4 regions of the Streptosporangium sp. NPDC049248 genome follow, and region 4 is predicted to be linked to each of the others. Evidence: riboswitches for the same ligand, from Rfam matches in the RefSeq annotation. Region 4 holds a riboswitch; each other region holds the start of a gene.
The links. A riboswitch is a leader RNA that binds a small molecule or an ion and turns the genes downstream of it on or off. The one in region 4 is predicted to bind cyclic di-AMP.
Positions count from the first base shown of each region.

Region 1 (5,741 bases), on a different contig from region 4:
ACGCCCTCGTCGTAGGAGGCGAGAAGTTCGGCGTAAACCTCCGGGGCGACGGGCGTGCCCTGGATCTCCTGAAATCCGTGCCGGGCGAAGAAGTCGACCTCGAAGGTCAGGCAGAAGACCCTGCGCAGCCCCAGCTCGGCGGCCGTGCGGATGAGCGCCGAGACGATCCGATGGCCGATTCCCATCCCCCGGCGGGTCGGATCGACGGCAACGGTCCGTATTTCGGCAAGATCCTCCCAGAGGACATGGAGCGCCCCGCAACCGAGGATCATCCCCTCCGCGTCGGTCGCGACCCAGAACTCCTGGATGTCCTCGTACAGGGTGACGGTGGCCTTCTCCAGCAGGCGCGGGCCGGCTCCACCGTAGGTGTCGACGAGCCGCCTGATGGCGCGGACGTCCGGGGTGCGGGCGCGGCGGACCGTGACCGCCGGGGTGACGCCGGGAGCGGGTGACTCCCGCTCCTCTCCCTCGGATCCGGTTCGCCGCTCCCCTTCTTTCCCGGGGATCGCGAACGGCACGGGAGAATGCTCCGCAAGCTGCTCCATGACCGATCAGCGTACGTCCTCTCCGGCCTTCAATTACGGCTCATCCTTAACTCCGGCCCCGAAGGCATCACATGACCCTTGGTAGTTGGTTTACCACGCTGGGCGCACGACGCCTCCGATGTGTCGCAGCTCATCTTTGGCACGGTCCCGGACCAGGGAAGACCCGCGCCGGGCCCGCCGCAAGGAAGGCAAAGGCAGCGTAATGGCCATGTTGATCATATTGCCATGTGATCTTTCCGTGACATTTCAGTTGCGAAACCTCTACTGAGTTCGCAGTTCTGGTTGAGCAGGAACCACGAGTGCACTAATCTCCGTGCTCGATGTCAGAGACGTAAAAAGCCTGACCCGCCGAATCTCCCGACCAGGGGAACCGGGGACCCACCACGTCCTTCGGGGTGAATCCGAGTGCCACCGGCGCACCCGGTAGGGCTGCCTCCGGCCCGAACCCGTCAGCTAACCCGGTAGGCGGCCGAGGAGAGGAGCCCGTTGGTGAAGCGCATGCGCGACCGCGCAGGAGAGCACGCGGGCGGCGACGCCCGCTGTCGAGAACGCGCGCCGCGGAGGCGGAGTCGCCGCATGGCGGTCATCGGCCTGGCGTTCGCCATCATGACCCTCGGCACCCCCCTGGTCTCGGCCACGGCGGATCCCGAGCCCAGCCTCCAGCAACTGGCCAAGCAGGCCGAGAAGCTGCACGAGGAGATCGGCACGCTCGCCGAGCAGTACAACGGCGAACGGGTCAGGCTCAAGCAGGCCCAGCGAGCCGCGGAAAGCGCCAAGAAGACCCTCGCGACGAGCGAGTCGGAGCTCGCGACCCGGCGCACCAAGGCCACCCTCCTCGCACAGAGCAACTACATGTCCGGCGGCCTGAACTCCGGACTCGCCTTCACCCAGGCGACCGATCCCGACACCTTCCTCGACCAGGCCACCACCAACTACGCCCTCCAGCAGCAGCAGAGTGAGGAGGTCGCCCAGGTCGGCCGGGCGATCGAGGCCGCCGAGCGGGCACAGGCCAGCGCCAAGGCGAGGACCTCGGAGGTCAAGGCGCTCCTGGAGGAGATCGAGGGCAAGCGCAGCAAGATCGAGCGACTGGTCGCGCGGGTCGAGAGTGACCTGTTCAGCGAGGTGCGCACCAGGGCCGTCAGCAACAGGGGTGCCCGGGTGAAGGTCGACGTGCCCATCGTGGGCAGCGGCAAGGCGGCGGAGGCGGCCCGCTGGGCGCTCACCCAGCAACTCAAGCCGTACGTCTGGGGCGCCGAGGGCCCCAACTCCTTCGACTGCTCCGGGCTGGTCATGTGGGCCTACCAGAAGGTCGGCATCAGCCTGCCGCACTACACCGGCAACCAGTGGACCGCGGGCACCCACATCTCCAGAAACGATCTGCGCCCAGGCGACCTGGTCTTCTTCTACAGCGACCTGCACCACGTCGGGATCTACATCGGCGCGGGCCTGATGGTCCACGCGCCCCGGACGGGTGACGTCATCCACATCGCCACGATCGACAACCGGCCCTTCGCCGGCGGGGTGCGGATCGCCGACTGAGCGGCCGAGCCGACCGGCCCTCGGCAGGAGCGCGCCCGCTCCTGCCCGGCGAACCCTGCCCTGCCGAGGGCCGGTCGGACGGCGCTCCCCGGAGTCGCGCCCCCAGGACTCGTGCCCCGCGGGTGCGGCGGCCGACGACAACGCGGCGAGGCGTCACCCGACCGCAGTGGGCGAAAGCCCCAGGGGAAGGGCCTAGATCAGGCGGCGGCGGGCCGCCCAGGCCACGGCTTCGATCGCCGTGGCGACACCGATGCGGTCGCAGATGCCTCTGAGCCTGCGCCTGACGGTCCGGCCGCTGATATCGAGGCGGCGGCCCACCCTGTCGACGGTGACACCCTTGGCGAGTTCAGCCAGCAGCACGAGGTCGTTGTCACTGAGACCGATATCACTCATGCCCAGGGGGCTGTCGCCATGGCGAGAATCCACTTCTGGATATGCCATCAAGAGTCACTCCCCCCACTCTGGAAACCGGGCGTGAGACGCCGGAAATGAATACCGTCCGCCAGGAACGGTAAACGCCTTGTTCAAAGGTCGTCAAGTTCTACTCTTCATAGCGCGCGCCCACTATTGACATACTAGGTGCTACGTGAAGTACTCATGATATGTCAGCGCCTTTGGGGTTAAGTCACGACTGTGCCCCCGCACGAGCCCGCAGACGCCCCTCTGGCTGCGACAACAGAAGTCCTGGCAGAACAAGGTTTTGCCGGAACCGTCGTGGCGGCACGCGCCCGCGGGGCCGCATCCTCGGCGGAAGCGAGCCGCCCGCTTTTCCCCGGGAAAATCGATCTCATCGTGACGCTCTTCGACGGCCACGCCGGCCGGCGCCTTGACGGCACCTCGCGGAAAACTCTGAAATGGGAAGCCTGCGCGAGCACCTTTGCGGCATTCGCGAAGTATCAGGTGCCAACGACCGGCGTCAGGCGATATTGGACATGCTTAAAGGGAGTTTCTGCGCTATGCAGAAATCCGTCCGAAATTGCATGGGGAGAGTGAGCACGGCCCCACGATTCCCGGCCCATCGGGGTTCGCCCCGTCCGCCCGGGCATCGTCCGCGCGCCGCGCTCGCGCCCACGCGGGCCGGCACGGAGCCGTGCGAGACGGTGTGGGACGGCGCGGGACAGTGGTGCGGAAGTGCCCGCGAGGCGGGTGAGGGCGCTACTCGGTACGCCGGCCGGGGGAAGGTACGCGCCGAGCCCGACCGGCCCGCCCTGGAGACCCGGAGACCCGGAGACACCGTCCCGGGCCGTCGTCCGGGCTTCGGTCCCGGCGGACAGCGCCCGGCGGGAACGGTCGCGTCGCCCGACCGCGCCGGACCGCACGGGACGAGGTCCCGCGCGGTCCGGCGACGCCGCCCTCGGACTTAGCCGGCCGGCTTGACCAGCGGGAACAGGATGGTCTCGCGGATGTTCTTACCGGTGAAGGCCATGATGAGGCGGTCGATGCCGAGACCCATGCCGCCGGTGGGCGGCATCGCATATTCCAGTGCGGTGAGGAAGTCCTCGTCAAGCTGCATGGCCTCGGCGTCCCCGCCCGCGGCGAGCAGGGACTGCTCGGTGAGGCGGCGACGCTGCTCGACCGGGTCGACCAGCTCCGAGTAGGCGGTGCCGAGCTCGGTGCCGAACCCGATCAGGTCCCACTTCTCGGTGAGGAGCGGGTTGTCACGGTGCTGGCGGGTCAGCGGGGAGGTCTCCACCGGATAGTCCATGACGAACGTGGGCTGGACGAGCGTGTGCTCGACGAGCGCCTCGAAGATCTCCTGGACGAGCTTGCCCTGGCCCCACTTGGCATCCCAGTGGATCTCCCGGGCGTCCGCGAGCTTGCGTACGTACTCCAGGGGCGTCGCGGTGGTGATCTCCTCGCCCAGTGCCTCCGAGACCGACCCGTAGAGGGTTATCCGCGGCCACTTCGCCAGGCCGAGGTCGATCTCCTGCCCCTGGTGGACGACCACGGAGTGGCCGAGGGCCGCCACGACCGCCTTCTGGATCATCCGCTGGGTCAGGTCGGCCATGTCGTTGTAGTCGAGATATGTGCCGTAGGCCTCGAGCATCGTGAACTCGGGGTTGTGCGTGGAGTCCGCGCCCTCGTTGCGGAAGTTACGGTTGATCTCGAAGACCTTCTCGATACCGCCGACCACGAGCCGCTTGAGGTAGAGCTCGATCGCGATGCGAAGGTAGAGCTCCATGTCATAGGCGTTGATGTGGGTCTTGAAAGGCCGGGCCGTGGCTCCACCGTGGATCGGCTGGAGCATCGGCGTCTCGACCTCCAGGTAGCCCTCCTCGTGCCAGAAGTCGCGGATGGACCGCACCACGGCACTGCGGGTGTAGGCCAGCTTCCTGGCCTCGTCGTTGACGATGAGGTCGACGTAGCGCTGGCGGACCCGCGCCTCGGGGTCGGTGAGCCCGGCGTGCTTCTCCGGCAGTGGGCGCAGGCACTTCGAAGTGATCGCCCAGCGGTCGGCGAGGATGGACAGCTCACCCCTGCGGGAGGTGATGACCTCACCCTCGATGCCCACGTGGTCGCCGAGGTCGACATCGCGCTTCCACGAGGCCAGTGCCTCCTCGCCCACCCTGTCCAGGGAGATCATGACCTGGAGATCGCCGGAGCCGTCGCGGATGGTGGCGAAGCAGAGTTTGCCACCGGTCCTGGACAGCATCACCCGGCCGGTGACACCAACCTTGTCGCCCGTCGCGGTGTCAGCGGAGAGATCAGCGTATTTCCGGCGGATCTCGGCGTTGGTCGCGGTGCGCGGGAAGTTCACCGGGTAGGGGTCGACGCCCTCGGAGCGGAGGCGGTCGAGCTTCTCCCGGCGCACGCGCATCTGCTCGGGCAGATCCTCGGCGGGGTTGGTCACTTCATCGGTCACAGTTCCAAAGGGTACCGATGTGGCGAACCTCATGAGGTCGCCGACCGCCGGGGACCGGAAAGGGACTCCGGGGCGCCGCGGGTCCTCCCGGAACGTCGCGGCGTCCTCCGGCCGTGACACCGCGCTCCGGGCGGTGTCACGGCACCGGTGTCACAACGCTCTCAGGTGGCGTTGCGGTGGTAGATCAGGCGCAGCCCGATCAGTGTGAGCCAGGGCTCGTGCATGTCGATCGAGCGCGCCTCGCCGACCACCAGCGGCGCCGCGCTGCCGGTGGCGACCACCGTGACGTCGTCGGGGTTGGCGGCGAGCTCGGCCGCCATCCGCTCGACGATCCCGTCCACCTGACCTGCGAAGCCGTAGATGATGCCGGCCTGGAGCGCCTCGACGGTGTTCTTGGCGATCACGGAGCGGGGGCGGACCAGCTCCACCTTGTGCAGCTGCGCGCCCGCCGCGGCGAGCGCGTCCACCGAGATCTGGATGCCGGGGGCGGTCACCGCGCCGACGTACTCCCCCTTGGCGGAGACGGCGTCGAAGGAGGTCGCGGTCCCGAAGTCGACGATGACGCACGGCCCGCCGTACAGCTGGATGGCCGCCAGCGCGTTGACGATGCGGTCGCTGCCGACCTCCTTCGGGTTGTCCATCCGGACCGGCACCCCGGTGCGGACGCCCGGCTCGACGATCACCGCCGTCACGTCGCCGTAGTAGCGGCGGCACATCTCACGCATCTCGTTGAGCACCGATGGGACGGTGGAGCAGATCACGATGCCGTTGACGTCGGTGCCCTTGAGCAGCGG
Region 1 is NZ_JBFAQY010000023.1:88,237-93,977, reverse strand. It holds gene AB0K21_RS32345 (amino-acid N-acetyltransferase) at 1-545, opposite strand, end outside; cyclic di-AMP (ydaO/yuaA leader) riboswitch at 882-1,029, shown strand; gene AB0K21_RS32340 (NlpC/P60 family protein) at 1,122-2,084, shown strand; gene AB0K21_RS32335 (LuxR C-terminal-related transcriptional regulator) at 2,277-2,477, opposite strand; gene lysX (bifunctional lysylphosphatidylglycerol synthetase/lysine--tRNA ligase LysX) at 3,445-4,980, opposite strand; gene AB0K21_RS32325 (type III pantothenate kinase) at 5,109-5,741, opposite strand, start outside.
Region 1: linked by a shared signal. The riboswitch ahead of AB0K21_RS32340 (NlpC/P60 family protein) and the one ahead of AB0K21_RS06685 (C40 family peptidase) in region 4 are both predicted to bind cyclic di-AMP.

Region 2 (5,741 bases), on a different contig from region 4:
GACGGCTACCTGCGCATCACCGGCCGCCAGAAGGAGATCCTCGTCACCGCCGCGGGCAAGAACGTCGCCCCGGCCCCGATGGAGGACCACATCCGCGCCCACCCGCTGATCAGCCAGGCGATGGTGGTCGGCGACGACAGGCCGTTCGTCGCGGCCCTCATCACGCTCGACACCGAGGCCCTGGAGCAGTGGAAGGCCGCCAACGGCAGGACGGACGCGGACCTCGCCGCCCTCAGCTCCGACCCGGCCATCGTCGCCGAGGTGCAGAAGGCCGTGGACAACGCCAACAAGTTCGTCTCCAGGGCCGAGCAGATCAAGAAGTTCACGGTGCTCGACGTCGACATCAGCGAGGAGAGCGGGCACCTCACCCCGACCCTCAAGGTCAAGCGCGCCGTCGTGATGCGCGACTTCGCCAAGCAGGTCGAGTCCCTCTACGGCTAGTCAGGGGGTCTCCACGGACTCCAGAACGCGGGCGAAGCGGGAGGCGGCGAGATCCCAGCTCCACTCGCGCGCGACCCACTCGCGCCCGCGTTCACCCATGGCACGCGCCCCGGCCCGGTCCTTGAGCAGGTCGACCAGGGCCGCCGTGACCTCGTCCGGGCGGGTGCCGTCGACGACCAGGCCGGTCTGCCCGCGTAGCACGGCGTCGGGGGCACCGCCCGAGGAGCCCGCCACCACGGGCAGTCCGCTGGCGGACGCCTCCAGATAGACGATGCCGAGCCCCTCCACGTCGATACCGCCCAGGCGGGTACGGCACGGCATGGCGAACACGTCTCCCGCTGCCAGATAGCCGGGCAGCGCGGCCTCCGGCACGGGGCCGGTGATCTGGACCGAGCCGTTCATCGGCCTGGCCAGCCGTTCCAGGGTCCTGCGGTACGGGCCACCGCCGACGATCAGGAGCATCGCGTCGGGAACGTCCCGCAGCACACCGGGCCAGGCCCGCAGCAGCGTGTCCTGGCCCTTGCGCGGCACCAGCCTGGACAGGCAGAGCACCACCGGCCGCTCTCCCAGTCCGAGCGCCGCGCGCACCCGCTCTCTCCCGGCCCCGGGCGCGAACACCTCGGTGTCGACGCCGGGCGCGAGCCGCACCAGCTTGTCCCCGGGTATCACCCTGACCAGCCGCCGCCGGGTGTACTCCCCCAGGTAGGTGACCACGTCGGCGTGCGCGCCGATTCTGGCGAGCACCCGGCGGCCGACCGGGAGCGCCGTCCAGCCCGCCTCGTGGCCGTGGGTGACCATGACGACGCGGCGGACCCCGGCCTCGCGCATCCTGGGCGCGAGCAGCCCGAGCGGCGCCGCCGCCCCGAAGACCACGGTCTCGCACCCGAACTCGGCGACCAGTGCGGCCGCCCGGCGGGCGACGGCGGGGGTGGGCAGCATCAACGAGGTGGGGTGCCGCACCACGGGGTAGGGCTGCCGCAGGTCGAAGTCCTCGCTGTCGGGCCATCGGGGGGCGTAGACGACGACGGAGCCGGGCGGGCGGCGGGCGATGAGACCGTACACGAAGGACTGGATCCCCCCGGCGCGAGGCGGGAAGTCGTTCGTGACCACCAGCGTGCGCCTCATGGCTCGGAGAGACCGTTCAGCCGGGCCCAGGAGCGCGCCAGCGCGATGCGCTGCGGCGCGGTGGGATGCGAGGCGTAGAGCACGTACTCCACGAGGTCGGGCGACAGATCCGAGATGTTGGTGACCGCCAGCCGTTTCTGCATGGCGGCGAACGTCGCCGGATCCCTGGTCAGGTCCAGCGCGTGGACGTCCGCACGGGCCTCGATGTGCCGGCTCACCAGGTTCTGCGCCGGTCCTGACAGCACCGCGGCCAGGCTGAGCAACCCCATGACCAAACCCACCGCCCTCGGGTCACCGATGGAGGAGATCCCCGCGCGACGCCGCACGACCCCCGCCGAGGTCACCACGTAGAGCAGGCACGCCCCGAACGCCGCGCCCAGGGCTCCGACGAGCGTACCGGAGAGCACGTCGCCCGCCTTGGCGTGACCGAGCTCGTGCGCGACCACCAGCTCGACCTCGTCGGCGGGCGCCCGGAGCAGCGTGTCGTAGACGACGATCCTGCGGGTCGCGCCGAATCCGGAGACGTAGGCGTTGAGCGCGGTGGTCCGCCGGGAGGCGTCGGCGACGAGCACGTCCTCCACCGGCACGCCGTCCCTGGCGGCCATGGCGAGCAGGTCGTCGCGGAGTCGTCCGGCCTCCATCGGCCTGAAGTCGTTGAAGATCGGCTCGATGAGCACCGGGTAGGCGAAGGAGGCCGCCACCGTCAGTGCGAACGCGCCGGCCGCCGCCGGGATCCACCAGCGCCGGTAGCGCCGCGCCAGCGCGACCACCGCCAGAACCATGATCGCGGTCAGCGCGGTGCCGACGCCCAGGCTCTTGATCCGGTCGACGGTCCAGGTCGGCCAGGTCTGGGTGGACAACCCGAAGTCGCGCAGGTAGGTCTCCGACCACATCCCCAGCGGCCAGCGCAGCATCGCGACGGCCACCGAAAACACCAGCACGCCGAGCAGCACCCGCAGCCACCACGGCCCCCGCAGCCGGCCGACGAGCCGGGCGCCCAGCGGGGTGCCCACCAGCACCCCCGCCACCACCAGCGTCAGGCCGAGGGAGAGGTAACCCGGTACGCTGACCAGTCTGTCGAACGCCTCGGACCTGGCGATCTGCTCGGCCGTGAAGTCGCGGCCCGGATCGGGGACGACCGCCGGGGTTCCCGCGGGCAGCGCCCGCCAGGGCGTGGCGACCGCCACGACCGCCAGGGTGACCACCCCCAGCGCGGCCAGCGCCCACCCCGCCGACCGCACACCCGAGGGCGCGTCCGTCGTGCTCAGCGTCATCAAACACCTCCAGCGTGGAGCCCGAACCCTGGGCCCCGTCCTTTGGATCCTCCGCCTGCCGCGGTCGGCCGGACGGCGCCTCGCCGTGTCGTCACCGGTCACCGCGGCACGCCGCGGCTCCCTCCCGCGCCCTGCGAGGCACCCGCCGACCGCTCCTCGCCACGGCGAGATCCGCCAGGTGGGGCCTGGACCGGGAAGGACACAAGGATGTCAGGCGAGTTCCTCTCCGAGATAGTCACGCCACGCCACGGTGAGTTGGGCGGGCGACAGGCCGAGCGTGTCGGTGACATCGCCACCGTAGAGCCTCACCAGGGCCTTCTCACCGAAGCGCTCCGCGATGAACCGGCAGGCGAGCCAGGCCTCCTCGTACGCCTGTGCGAGCCGCGGAGCGCCGGGGGCGAAGTCGGCGGGGCCCGGGAGACGGGCGGGCAGGACTCCGGCGCGCACCTCGGCGGCCAGCTCGGCGGCGGCCGTCCGTACCGGGATTCCGGCATCGCGGTAGCCGACGTAGTCGGCGAAGCCCTCCGACAGCCACATCGGCACCCGGCCGCCGCGGGTCGCGCCGGTGGCCACGTGCACCAGCTCGTGCGTGATCACCACGTCCCTGCCGGTCATGGTGAGCCTCGCGTAGCCCGAAGGCAGGACGATCACCCGGTCCGCGGTCGCCATCGCGGCCAGGCCCCGGGTGCTCTCCGCTCCGGCGAGTGCCGCGGCCTCGGCATCGGTGGCGGGGAACAGGATCACCGCTCGGACCGGCCCCCAGATCGCCGCGACCGCGCGACGGGCCCGGTCGGCCCTGGCGGCCAGGTCCCGCAGGACGGCGGGCGCGAGGTCGTGGCCGATCACGAGGGAGTACTCACCCCGGACGACGACGGCGGCGCCGGGCCACAGGTCTCGAAGGCCGACGGGGAGTTCTCCGGCGCGCTGGAGAGGATCGTGAGGAAGCGGGCCGGCTCCGGCCAGGAGAGGTCCCGTCCCGGCCGACGGGCCCACGCTCATCAGCGCCAGCATCCCGGCGAGCACGGTGCGGCGCCCCTTCGGGACGGACATAACGAGTCGATGTTATCGGAATGCCGGCCGGTGCTCCGGCCTCCGGGCCAGGGGCCGTCGATCGACCGGCATCGCGACGCTCCTTGCCGGAGGCGCGGATCCGCCCGGGCGGCACGCTCGCGGCCCCTACCGGAAACGGAGCGGCCCCGCCCCTCCACATGTGAGGAACGGGGCCGGCGCCCCTTGCCCGGGTCAGGCTCCGGGCCGGACCGCTCCGGCGAAGGAGGACCTGTAGTACCCCTCCAGCTTCACGATCCGGACCGTCTTGCCGCTGCTCGGCGAGTGGACCATCCTGCCCTTGCCGACATACATGCCGACGTGGCCCTTTCCACTGAAGAACATCAGGTCACCGGGGCGCAGGTGGCTCCACGAGACCTTCTTCCTGATCGCCCGGTACTGGCTGTGCGTGATCCGGGGGATGGACACGCCCGCCTTGCGCCAGGCGTATTTGACGAGCCCCGAGCAGTCGAACGCGCCGGGACCGGAGGCACCCCACCGGTACGGATCGCCGATCTGCTTCTTGGCCGTCGAAACGGCCTTGCGGGCCCGAACCTTCTGCAGGGCCGCCCTGCTCATCTTGGTCTTGACCTTGGTACCGGCCTTGGCCTTGTGCGCAGCCCGATCGGTCTGCTCGGAGACTCCGGCCGCGGTGTTGACCAGGATCTCAGGGGTGCTGTCCGTCGTCGCTCCGGCCGCCGTCGACCCCAGGGTGACCGCTCCGGCTGAGGCGGTCAAGGTGAGGGCGACACCGCCGAGGGAAAGGCGGAAAAGGCGCGATAGACGGGTGTTACACGGGGTGGTAGACAGGATTTCTCCTTGGTGCTTCCACTGATGCCTACCGGGTTAGCTGACGGGTTCGGGCTGGGAAGATGCCCTACGGCGCAAATGCGCTGATTCACCCCTGGCCACGTTGTCTCGGGCCTTTTGGGTCCCCGGTTCCATGCCTCCTGGCTGCGTGGATTCGGCGGGCCGCCGCGATGAGGTCCGCCCCCGGCGGGGGAGCGGCGGCCGGTTGGATTTCTATAGGGACACCGGCCCGAAGACCGACATTCACCGCGACGGCATGGCTTGCACGTCGCGAGGCCAGAAGTTACCCCGATCTCCAACTTTCGGCAAAGCATTCGCCAAACAAGAAGATCGACAAGCGTTCGTGATCTTCCCGTTACCCCTGCTTAATGGCCATTTATGCTATTGAGATATGACCCTCGTCACACCTCTGGAATCACACCCGACAAATCACGATTTCTGTAATGTTCATCACATTTACCATCATTCACGGTTGAAGCCGTGAGGGGCCCTCCCCCGCCGCCGAGCACGCGTCAGCGCCGGACGCACGTGTAGGCGCCGTAGATCGATTCCCTGAAGTCCGCCTGGACGATCTCGAACCCGGCTGCGTCGAGCATCGGTTCGAGAAGCCATCGGAAGGTGCTGTACTCGGTGCGCAGATGCTCGGCGTAGTCCTCGCGGGTGTAGCCCAGCGCGGGATCGTCGGCCGCGCCGTCGAGCCAGCGGCCGAGCACGGCGCCGGCCTCGGCCGGCCGGAAATCGAAGATCAGGTCGCGCAGGCGCAGGACGCCCCCGGGCCGTACGATCCGCGCGATGCGGTCGAGCGCGACCGCCTTCCAGAAGTCGGGGAGCTGATGAAGGGCGTGACGGGTGTAGACCGCGTCCGCGGGTGGCCCCGCGTGCTCGTAGGAGAGAAAACCCGCCCGCACGCACTCGATGTTGGCCAGGCCGTCCTCGGCGGCCCGGACGGTCAGGAAGTCGTGCATCGCCGGGGAGACGTCAACCGCCACCACCCGCCGGAACCGCCGCGCCGCGGCCAGGGCGAACTGCCCCGTCCCCGCGCCG
Region 2 is NZ_JBFAQY010000022.1:136,527-142,267, reverse strand. It holds gene AB0K21_RS31820 (AMP-dependent synthetase/ligase) at 1-441, shown strand, start outside; gene AB0K21_RS31815 (glycosyltransferase family 4 protein) at 442-1,566, opposite strand; gene AB0K21_RS31810 (M48 family metallopeptidase) at 1,563-2,840, opposite strand; gene AB0K21_RS31805 (hypothetical protein) at 3,051-3,890, opposite strand; gene AB0K21_RS31800 (C40 family peptidase) at 4,083-4,625, opposite strand; cyclic di-AMP (ydaO/yuaA leader) riboswitch at 4,708-4,867, opposite strand; gene AB0K21_RS31795 (class I SAM-dependent methyltransferase) at 5,210-5,741, opposite strand, start outside.
Region 2: linked by a shared signal. The riboswitch ahead of AB0K21_RS31800 (C40 family peptidase) and the one ahead of AB0K21_RS06685 (C40 family peptidase) in region 4 are both predicted to bind cyclic di-AMP.

Region 3 (5,741 bases), 420 kb from region 4:
GGCTGGCCTGGCTGGACCGGCTCCTCCAGCGGGAGCCGGAACGGGCCGACGAACTGTCGCCGGCTCTGGCGTTGGCGCTCGGCCACGAGGCGCCCGCCGTCCAGGAGCGGGCCGTGCGCCTGCTGGTCGGGCACGCGGCGGCCTTCGGCCCGCTCGGTGCCGAGACCGTACGGGACGCCTCCGGGCAGCTTCCGGCCGGCCTGTCCAACAGGTTGGTCGCGGTCTTCGGCGGAGATCTCCAGGAGGAACCCGAGCCCGAGCCGGAGCCGGAGGAGCCCTTCGTCCCCGCCGAGATCCCCGAACCGCCGCCCGCCACGGTGTTCCCGGTGCCGCGGACGCCCCGGCAGGTGGCCGCCCTGTTCGGGAAGAAGGACTGGGCCGAGGCCGAGGGATTCCTCGGAGGGTTCGTCCGCCTCGCCGCCGGAGATCCCACTGGGCTCCGGGACGCGCTGGCGGCACGTTCCGAGAGGCCGCCGACGCAAGGCGACTGGACGAGTCCCGAGTGCTGGGGCGCCGCGATCGTGGCGGAGTTCGTCGATCCCGGCGCGGAGCTCCCGGAGCCCGGGGCCGGGGCCGGCCTCCCCACCGACCTGCGGCCGGAGTCGCCGTCGGAGTCACTGTCAGAGTCACTGTCGGAGTCACTGTGGGCGAGGCTTCCCGGCCGGGATGAGGTCTGCGCGCCGGAGTGGCTCGTGCTGCGCCGCCACGCGGAGATCCTCGACGCTCTCAAGGAGGGCGTCCTGCCGCCGCTGCTGCTGGCCACGCCCACCCTCTCCACCGGCCACCTCGACCCGGTGGAGCTGGTCGCCAGGATCGAGGAACTGGAGCGGACGGGTGTGGAACCGCTTCCGGCCGATCTGGCGCAGGCGCTGCTCCGGCTGCCCAGGGAGGCCGATCCCGTCGCGGTGACGCGGGCCGCCGCGCTGACCTCGGCGGCCGGGCGCGAGGCCGCCCGCTGGCTGGCGGGGAACGGGTTGCCCGATCCGGTGGTGACCGTCCGCCGGTTCTGCTCTCCCAGTGCGAAGCCGGACTGGGGGCTCGAGGAGGATCCGGCCGGGCACTGGCTCGACGAGCGCGAGCCGCAGGGGGCTCTTGAAGCATGGCAGACCCTGGCGGTGGCCTCCATCACGCCGAGCGACAGCACGGTGACCGGCAGCACGATGACCGACAGCGCGCCGAGTGACATCACCCCGAGCGACCGCGCGGACGAGGAGGCGGGAACGTCGGCCGGTGAGCGGACGGTCCGTGCCGCGGCGTCGCTGATCGCCGGACTCCTGGTCTCGCCGCCCCGGTTCCTGGAGGAGGGACGCGGCCATCACGGCAGGTTGATCGGCTGGTGGCCGGGGGTCATGCCGTCCCACCGCGAGGTGATCGCCGCGCACATGGTCCCGCTCAGGTTCCGCAGCGACTGGACCGGTGGCCTCGTCGACGGGCCGCGGCTCACCGACCTCGCGTGCGCGCGGGGACCGGTCGGGCAGGCGACCGCCCTGCTGCTGGTGGAACGGCTCGCCCTGAGCATGTCGGTGTACCGGCGCCGGGCCGTGCAGTACCTCCTGGCCACCGGTGACCTGCCCGCCACCCGGATGGGCACGGAGTTCGGGGAGCGGATACGCCGGGCCTGGCTCTCGATCTTCAGGTTCCGGACGATCATGGAGGACGCGGTCTGCGTGGGCACCCACCGCGAGGCGTGGGCCATGATCGCCGCCGCCCTGCCCGGTCTGCTGGCCGTCTCGGGCGGGCGGCCCTCCAAGGAACTGGTCGGTTTCCTGGCCTTCGCCCGGCGGGTGGCCCGGCGGGCGAAGGCGACCGGCGAGATCCCCGAGGTCACGGCGGTCGCCGGGCGCAAGGGTTCCACCCAGGTCATCCGCGAGTGCCGCGCCCTGCGCGACCTGCTCTCCGCGCAGTGACAGCCGGACGGCGTCGTTCTCGATCAGCGGCTGACCCCGTCGGACGGGCGGAGCAGGTCGAGGTCGGCACGGCGGGGGAGGCTCTCCCAGTCGCCGTCGGCGGTCACCGCGAAGGCCCCGGCGGCCGAGGCGGTGGCGAGGCGCCGCTCGGAGGTGGCCCCGGCGAGGGTCTCGGCGATCCAGCCGGCGGCGAAGGCGTCCCCGGCGCCCACCGGGTCGAGCTCGGCGACCCGGTGGGGCTCCGCGTGCCGTACGGTGCCGTCGGAGAGCTCGATCGCGCCGAGGGCGCCGCGTTTGATGAGGACGTGGCGCGGGCCGAGGTCCGACAGGGTGCGGGCCAGGGCGAGCGGGTCGTCGCCCTCGACGATCAACCTGGCCTCGGCCTCGGTGGCGAACAGGACGTCCACGGCGGCGACGGTCTCGCGCAGCGCGGCGGACGCCTCGGCGGGTGTCCACAGGGCACGGCGGTAGTTGATGTCCATCGACACGGTCGCGCCCGCGTCGCGGGCCTCGGCGATCGCGGCCCGCACCGCCTCGGCGGCCGACGCCGACAGCGCGAGGGTGATGCCGGTGACGTGCAGCACGCGTGCCGAGCGGATCAGCGAGACGTCCAGGTCGGCGGGGCGGAGCCGGGACCCGGCGCTCGCCGAGCGGTAGTAGCGCACGTCGACCACCTCGGACGTACGCCTGCTCTTGATCATCAGGCCGGTGGGCGCCTCGGGGTCGACCAGCATCCCCCGCACGTCGACGCCCTCGCCGGCCAGCGTCGAGCGGAGCAGTTCCCCGAACTCGTCGGCGCCCACCCTGCCGATCCAGGCCGCGCGCCCGCCGAGGCGGCAGACGCCGATGGCCACGTTGGACTCCGCGCCACCCACGCCGAGCCCGAAGTCGCGGGCGTGCCTGAGCGGGCCGGTGCGCCGCGCGCTGAACAGCGCCATGCTCTCGCCGAGCGTTACCAGGTCGGTCATCGGAAAACGTCTCCTCGGTAGGTCGGTGGGCGGGCCGTGCCCGGCTCGACCGATCAGCGGGTGGAGGCCCGGTCGACCGGCGTGTCCCCATAGTGGTGATCAACGGCAAAATAGGCGAGTACGGTCCCCGATGGCCACTGTGCGGCACGACGTTCGCGGAGCGGAAAAGGAGAGAGACCGGCCGGGTCCGGTTTCCCGGGCCGTCGTGTGGCGCGACGTGCGCGGAGTGAAGAAGGGGTGAGACCCGCCAGGCTCCGTTCTCTCCCGTACCGATAATTTTTGCCTGGACCAGGGCAGAACTGTCCCTCGGGATGGTTGACAGGCCAAAATTGGTCCGTGGTCAGGATCGGATCGGTAGGAATGAGCGATTGCGAGGGTGGGAGGCTTCCGCCAGTTCTGGGCCAGTTGTTCGCTGACGGGGCCGACGGGAGCAGCGGGGGAGAGGGCCGGAGGCTCTCGGTGGACCTGCCACCGGGTGACGTGGTGTGGCCCGACCCCGGTTACGCTCAGCTCTCCTTTCGTCGCCGTCCGGCGTTCTGGCTCAGCGAGGTGGCGGTCTCCGGCGAGTACTGGGCACGGCTGCGGGCGCAGCACGAGCACTCCGGCCTGTGGCCGGTGCTGCTGGAGGACTCGGTGCAGCCCTGGTCGGCCGGTCAGATCGCCCCGGACACCGCCGTCGAGATCGACAACTACCACGCGGCCGCCTTCATGGCCGAGGTCTGGTCCGACTGGATCGCCAAGGCGCACGTCGACCAGCTCGAAATCCTCGACCCCTTCGGAGTCGAATGTCCTGGTCCGGCCCCGGCGGGAAGGCTCGCCGCCGATCCCGGCGTGGTCGCCGACTGGTACGCCGGCCTGGTGGCCGAGCGCCGGACCCCGCTCGGGCTCGTCGCGGTCGAGCGCGGGGCCGACGCCCTCGCCGTGATGGGCTGGCAGGGCGCCCTGAACCACAACGAGTGGATGGTCCCGCTCGCGGCGGTGGTGCGGAGCTGGGAGGACAGGTTCGGGGTGCGGCTGGTCGGGATGGGGTTCAACACCCTCGACCTCAGCGTCGCCGCGCCCCCGACGACCTCGGAGCACGCCCTGCACGTCGCCGCGGAGCACTGGACGTTCTGCCCGGACAGCATCATCCAGGGCGCGGGGACCCTCGTCGACTACGCCGAGCAGATCAAGGGCAGGAACGCCTGGTCGTTCTGGTGGGACTGAGCTCGCCCCCGGAGGCGCGGCTTCCGGCGATGCGCGTCTTTGGCGGTGGTCCACTGTCTCTCCGGGCGTGAAAGGGCTTCGAGTGCGGACGACCCTCGGGCGACCGGGCTCCCCGCGGGGGCGGAAAGGTCTCGGATGCGGGGCTCCGGGGGCGAAACCCGGGATCGGCAAGACGTTCTCGCTGGTAGGGCGGCTGTTGGTGGGACGGGGTCTCCAGTGGGGCTTTCTTGAAGCTTGCAGGTAGATCTTCTGGGGTTTTCATGGCATTTGCTTTGCTTTGTCCGATTTCGGCGGGTAGTGTCCACGGATATCGGTTGGCGACCTGCCCTTCACAAGAGGGAGCGGCCGGCCGACGTCGAATCCCATCGGCCCCCAGGGGCCAGGGAACCGGGGAACCACTTTCCTGGGGTGAATCCGCTGCGAACGTGCGGCGGTAGGGCAACTCCACCGCCCGAACCCGTCAGCTAACCCGGTAGACGAGCTGGAGAGGAGATCCCCCTCATGGATCACCGCGTCACCACGTCGGTGCCCGCCCTGCCCGTGCCGACCACCTGAACCTCGTCCTTTCCTTCGCCGCGCCTGATCGCGGCGTCTGGACCGTGCTCCGCGTGACGACCCGCTGATCTCGCCACGCCACTTTTCCGAAGAGCGCGTCCCCGCCAGTGCACCTCTTGCCGTGTGTCGCAGCTGGTTGTCCCGTTCCCTCGCGAAAGAGCCCATTCTTCATGCGTCTTCCTTTCGGCCTGCCCGAGAACGGCCTGCCCAAGAGCCTCCCGTACAAGAACCGCCTCGCCACCGCCGCCCTCGTCGGTGCCGGCCTGCTCGTCTCCGGCGGCGTCGTCTCCGCGCTGCCCGCCTCCCCCGCGGCCGCCGCCCCCGCCTCCGTCGCCTCCCCCGGAGCGGACACCGAGCCGGTCGCCAACGGGGTCGTGCTCCTCCAGGGCTCGACCAGGGCCTCCTACTTCTGGGACGACTCCTCGGGCAGGGCCGGCGACACCGGTCTGCCGGCCAGTGGCAAGCCGATGCAGAAGGGCATGATCGCCAGCCCGAGCTGGCCCCTGTTCACCGAGGGCTACGTCGTCTACAAGGGCAAGAAGGCCAAGTTCTTCGTCGGTGACCGCGGTCCCGGCGTGCCCTCCAATTCGGGCGTCATGATCGACCTCGACGCCAAGACCTTCGCCGACCTGACCGGCGGCCGGTTCAACCCCGCCACGCTCGGCGTGGACGGCAACGGCGGCATGGGCCACATCGACGTCAAGTACGTGGTCACCAAGTGGGGGGACGGCGTGGGCAAGAAGAACCACCCCGTGGCGTTCTCCACCGGTGCCTGGCGTTACCGGGACGCGAACCCGGCGAAGCCCCCGCAGACGGCCCTGGTCAAGGCCGAGCAGTCCAAGAAGTCCGTGAAGACCCAGCAGGCGATCCAGACGTTCGCCAAGCCCAAGATCATGTCCGAGCCCCTCACCGCGCCCGAGGCGATCATCGCCGCCAAGCCGCTCGCCCTGTCCGGCGCCGCCGGGGCCGCCGAGCAGGAGGTCCGGGACCTGGGCGCCACCGCCCCGGTGGCGGCCGAGACCTCGACCGGTCCCTCCACGGCCGCCTCCCTGGCCCTGGCGGGAGTGCTCGCCGCGGGCGGCGGCACCTACCTGGTCGCCGGCCG
Region 3 is NZ_JBFAQY010000003.1:432,427-438,167, forward strand. It holds gene AB0K21_RS08640 (DUF6493 family protein) at 1-1,907, shown strand, start outside; gene AB0K21_RS08645 (sugar kinase) at 1,931-2,875, opposite strand; gene AB0K21_RS08650 (DUF4253 domain-containing protein) at 3,335-4,081, shown strand; cyclic di-AMP (ydaO/yuaA leader) riboswitch at 4,425-4,575, shown strand; gene AB0K21_RS08655 (hypothetical protein) at 4,807-5,741, shown strand, end outside.
Region 3: linked by a shared signal. The riboswitch ahead of AB0K21_RS08655 (hypothetical protein) and the one ahead of AB0K21_RS06685 (C40 family peptidase) in region 4 are both predicted to bind cyclic di-AMP.

Region 4 (5,741 bases):
TACTCGGTGGAGAGCCAGACGCTGACCGCCTGCCCGCCGCCGAAGTAGGCCGCCGCCGGAGAGGCGATCACCATGTACTTGTAGGTCCTGGAAGGGTAGTTGACCCCGAGCGCCGGCTGCGTGGCGATCATGAAGGGGCGCAGGTAGAGGCTGTGTCCGGGCGTGGTCGGCACCCACTCGCGGTCGGTCTGGACGAGCAGTTCCAGCGACTCGACGAACGTCTCCTCGGGCAGCTCGGGCATGGCCATCCGCAGTGCGGAGGTGTTGAAGCGGGCGGCGTTGGCCTCGGGGCGGAACGTCACGATCGCACCGTTCTGCTGGCGGTACGCCTTCATGCCCTCGAAGAGCTCCTGCGCGTAGTGGAAGACCGCGGTCGCGGGATCGAGGCTGAGCGGGCCGTACGGCATGAGCCGGGCGTCGTGCCAGCCCTCGCCCTCGGTGTAGTCGATCGAGATCATGTGGTCGGTGAAGACCTGGCCGAACCCCGGAGCCGCCATTACCTGCTCGCGCTCGGCCGCGGTGCGCGCGTGGTCGGAGAGCTGCACGTCGAAGCTGAGCTTCTGAGCGGTGGTCATGACGCGGATCCTTACCTTGGTGTCTGGCTTACCCTTGGGTCCATTGTGTGTTGGACCGGGTAACGGGAAACTACTGCATCCATGCCGAAAACCGGCAGTGCGTGGGAAACAAAAACGCGCCCGGCGGCTCGGAGGAGCCGCCAGGCGCGTCGGGGTCGAGGGGGCGGCTTCCTCAGCCGGCTACTCGCGCGGTGATGTCGTCACCGATCTCCTGGGTGGTCCGGCCGGCCCAGCCGGCCAGCCGCTCGAGCAGGTCGTCGGCGACGGCCTGCTCGACCCGGGCCGCCTCGTCGGCCAGGCCCAGGTGGTCCAGGAGCATGGCGACCGACAGGATCGTGGCGGTCGGGTCGGCCTTGCCCTGGCCCGCGATGTCCGGGGCGCTGCCGTGCACCGGTTCGAACATGCTCGGCGCGGTGCGGTCGGGGTTGACGTTGCCGCTGGCCGCCAGGCCGATGCCGCCGGCGATCGCCGCGCCGATGTCGGTGAGGATGTCACCGAAGAGGTTGTCGGTGACGATCACGTCGAAGCGCTCCGGCTGGCTGACGAAGAACATCGAGGCCGCGTCGACGTGGCAGTAGTCGGTCTGGACCTCGGGGTACTCCACGCTGATCCGGTCGAACGTGCGGGCCCAGAGGTCACCGGCGTAGGTGAGCACGTTGGTCTTGTGGACCAGCGTCAGCTTCTTGCGGGGGCGGGCCACCGCCTTCTCGAAGGCGTAGCGCACCACGCGCTCGACACCGTAGGCGGTGTTCAGCGACTCCTGGGTGGCGATCTCGTGCGGCGTGCCGCGGCGCATGACCCCTCCGGCACCGGCGTAGGGGCCCTCGGTGCCCTCCCGGACGACGATCATGTCGATGTCCTCGGGGCGGGCCTTGCCCAGCGGCGTCTCGACGCCGGGGAAGAGCTTGACCGGGCGGAGGTTCACATAGTGGTCGAGCTGGAAGCGGAGCTTGAGCAGCAGGTCGCGCTCCAGGATGCCCGGGGGCACGCTGGGGTCGCCGACCGCGCCGAGCAGGATCGCGTCGTATCCGCGTAGCTCGTCGAGCAGCGGGTCGGGCAGGGTCTCACCGGTCTCGTGGTAGCGCTTGGCCCCGAGGTCGTACGTGGTGGTCTCCACCTTGGTGCCGACCGCTTCGAGGACCTTCAGGCCCTCGGTGACGACCTCGACTCCGATCCCGTCCCCGGGGATGACCGCCAGGCGAATGTTACGCGAATCCATGCAGGCACCTTACCTGTCCGTCTCGGTGATCGAACACCGATCTCACCCTTCGGACGTGTCCGCACGTCCGCCCGTGTGATCACTTTGTCCTTTTTTGCTCCCTATTGACCGTTTCGTGAGGTTTCGTTATCGTCCTCCCCATTCACATTGATGCCTAATCCGTACGGACCATCCCCCTACCGGCCCGTACGGAGCCGGGGAACCACTTTTTTCGGGATCCACCGGGCCCCCGGGAACCTCGCTCCGCCCCGGAGCGCGTTCCCGGCTGCCATCACGGGATTCCTTGGGGCGAATCGGTGCGCTTTCGCGCCGTAGGGCGGCCTCCACGCCCGAGCCCGACAGCTCACCCGGCCGGCCTTATGGAAGGAATCATCCTGTCCGGCAAGATGTACTCTCGCGTCCTGTCCCTCCTCGTCTCAGGCGCCGCGGTGTTCGCGGCCTCGGCCATGGCGCCGACGGCGGCACTGGCCGCCTCCCCTCTCCCCTCCCCCGAGGCTCCCACGCTCGGCACCGTCAGGTTGAAGGCGGCACTGAAGAGCGCGGCCCCCAAGCCCGCCTGGCAGACGGCCGTCAAGTGGGCCATGTCCAAGCGCGGCACGCCCTACGTCTGGGGTGGCACCGGCAACGGCGGCTTCGACTGCTCGGGCCTGATGCTCCGCGCCTACGGCGCCGCCGGGATCAAGCTGCCCCGCGTCACCAACGACCAGTACGCCGCCTTCTCCAAGAAGATCGCCTGGAAGGACCTCAAGGCCGGTGACCTGGCCTTCTTCAGCGGTCTCGGCCATGTCGGCATGATCACCAGGCCCGGCTACATGGTCCACGCCCCGCGGAGCGGCGACGTGGTCAAGGAGGAGAAGCTCAGCGCCTGGCGCCGGTCCTCCTTCGTCGGCGCGGTGCGCCCCGATCCGCAGGGGGTCAGGTTGACCGAGCAGATCAAACTAGCGACCGACGGATGAGACACGCCGGCTGATCGGCCGAGGGAACCCCGTCGGCGCCGGGAACCGGTTCAGCGGATGGGAGAACCACCGTTGTCCCGGCGGTCCAGGGCGGTCTGGAGCGCCTCGGCGGCCTCGTCCTTGACCTCTTCGGCGTGGTTCCAGGGATACATGTCGTACATGGCGAATCTCGTCTCGGTCGGATGCGAGCAGGGCGATGGTCGAGACTCCGATCAGGGCTCCGACCAGGCCTGATGTCACGGGTCCGGATCACGGACCGGTGATCTGGGCGTGGCACCGGAGAGTCGCCGGCCCACCCCTGTCAGACCCCGTCGCGGCAGGTTGGGACCTGGCGCATTTCATCTCAGGCTACCTGGCGGCCGGAACGCCGTCTCGCCCGGCGTACACACTTCTCACATATCGAGACGAAAGGTGGCCGTCGCCCCGCGGTGCGGGGCGACGGCCACCTCGGTGAATCCTTTGCCTGCCGCTAGTCGGCCAGGTCGACCGAGCGGCCGCTGTCGGCGCCGATCTCCGCGCCGATCTGGTCGATCACGTCGGCCGGGATGGCGGTGTCGACGGTGAGTGCGATGAGGGCCTTGCCGCCCTTGACGTCCCGGGCCACCTGCATCGAGGCGATGTTGATCGAGTGGTCGCCGAGGATGCGGCCGACCACGCCGACGACGCCGGGGCGGTCGGTGTAGGTGAAGAACGACAGGTGGTCGGTCGGCTCGATCTCCATCTGGTAGCCGTTGACCTCGACGATCTTCGTGATCTGCCTCGGACCCGACAGGGTGCCGGAGACCGAGACCGCGCGGCCGTCGGCGAGGACGCCGCGGACCGTCACCACGTTGCGCCAGTCGGGGCTCTCCGCGCTGGTGACCAGCTCGACCGAGACGCCGCGGTCCTTGGCCAGCAGCGGGGCGTTGACGTAGGTGACGGAGTCCTCGACCACGTCCGTGAAGACACCCTTGAGCGCGGCCAGCTCCAGCACGCGGACGTCGTGGGCGGCGATCTCGCCGCGCACCTCGACGTCGAGCTTGGTGGCGACCTCGCCCGCGAGGGCCGTGAACACCCGGCCGAGCTTCTCGGCCAGCGGCAGGCCCGGCTTGACGTCCTCGGCGACGGCGCCGCCCTGGACGTTGACCGCGTCGGGCACGAACTCCCCGGCGAGGGCGAGCTTCACGCTACGCGCCACCTGGGTGCCGGCCTTCTCCTGGGCCTCGTGGGTGGAGGCGCCCAGGTGCGGGGTGACGACCACCTGGTCGAGTTCGAAGAGCGGGCTGTCGGTGACCGGCTCCTTCGGGAACACGTCGATGCCGGCACCGGCGACGCGGCCCTCCTTGATCGCGGAGTAGAGGGCGTTCTCGTCGATGATGCCGCCGCGGGCGACGTTGATGAGGCGGACGTTCGGCTTGACCGCGTGCAGTTCCCTGTCACCGATGAGGCCGATGGTCTCCTTGGACTTGGGCAGGTGCACCGTGATGAAGTCCGCCTCGCGCAGGGCCTCCTCCAGCGTGACCAGGCGGACGCCCATCTGCGCGGCGCGGGCCGGCTGCAGGTAGGGGTCGTAGGCGATCAGCTCGACGCCGAACGGCTGGAGGCGCTGCGCGACCAGCTGGCCGATCTTGCCGAGACCGAGGATGGCGACGACCTTCTCGTCGAGCTCCACGCCGGTGTACTTCGAGCGCTTCCACTCGCCGCCCTTGAGCGCGGAGTGCGCCTGGGCGACGTTGCGGGCGGAGGCGAGGATCAGCGCGACGGTGTGCTCGGCGGCGCTGGTGATGTTGGAGGTCGGCGCGTTGACGACCATGACGCCCGCCTTGGTGGCGGCCTCCACGTCGACGTTGTCCAGACCGACACCGGCGCGGGCGACGACGCGGAGCTTGGGCGCGTGGGCGATCGCCTCGGCGTCGACCTGCGTGGCGCTGCGCACGATGAGCGCGTCCACGTCGGCGAGCGCGGGCAGGAACTGGGCACGGTCGGCGCCGTCGGTGTGGCGGACTTCGAAGTCCGCGCCCAGGACCGCGAGACCGGCCTCGGAAAGTTCCTCGGCGACCAGTACGACGGGCTTGTTCACAGGCTGGATCCTTACTAGGCGGTGAGGGTGCACGGACCTCACGTAGTCTATCGACGCTTGTGAACGTATTCACGAGTGTCCCGAGATGCGAGACGCGACCGCCCCATGATCCAGCACGCCGGTACCCGCTCCTGACACATCCCATGCACCAAAATTCAAGTTGGTCTTGATCCTAAGAAAACTTCGCGATTACCCTGATAAGCCGTGGGTCACTACCTATCGTTCCTCATATGAGCATCGGGAACCCCGCTCTCGGCAACGTACTCGCGCAGCACGGCGAGCCACACCGGCTGCTGGCGGCGCTTGCCGAATGGGGACTCCTGGTCGCCGTGCGACCTGACCGCTCCGTCGTGCTCGGCACGACGCAGGCCGGTGAGCGTGTCCTGCTCGGATACACCTCGGCGGACACCTACGCGCGGCACCGTGGCAGCCACTCGCTGTCGGCGTGCGACGCCGACACAGTCCTCGACATCCAGCGGGTCACCGGCGTGCGGGAGATAGTGATCGACGCGGCGGGACCCGCGGCCGCAGCCGTACCGATCGAGGATCTCCAGCGGTACCTGCTCTCGAAGCGCAGCGGCCCCGCGCCCGTGCTGTCGAGCACGACGCCGACGGCGTACGCGACCGGGGCGATGGCCACGGTCTCGCGTCCCGCGCCGGCGCGCCCGCAGAGAACGCCGGTGCCCGCCGCGCCCGCCCAGCCGTGGATCCCCGCGCCCCGGCCCCACCTGTCGGGGCCGATGCAGATGGTGGATCCCGGCTACCGGCGGTGCGAGCACCCGATCCTGCCCGCGCTGCGCGCCGCGATCTCGTACCTGCTCGTCGACTACCCGCTCGTCCATCACGTGTGGATCTCCGAGGCCAGCACCTCCTCCGGCGCTCCGGGAATCATGCTGCACGTGAAGGTGCACATGTCGGCGGCCGAGGACGTG
Region 4 is NZ_JBFAQY010000003.1:7,681-13,421, reverse strand. It holds gene AB0K21_RS06695 (branched-chain amino acid aminotransferase) at 1-575, opposite strand, end outside; gene AB0K21_RS06690 (3-isopropylmalate dehydrogenase) at 748-1,794, opposite strand; cyclic di-AMP (ydaO/yuaA leader) riboswitch at 1,936-2,166, shown strand; gene AB0K21_RS06685 (C40 family peptidase) at 2,181-2,750, shown strand; gene serA (phosphoglycerate dehydrogenase) at 3,220-4,809, opposite strand; gene AB0K21_RS06675 (hypothetical protein) at 5,040-5,741, shown strand, end outside.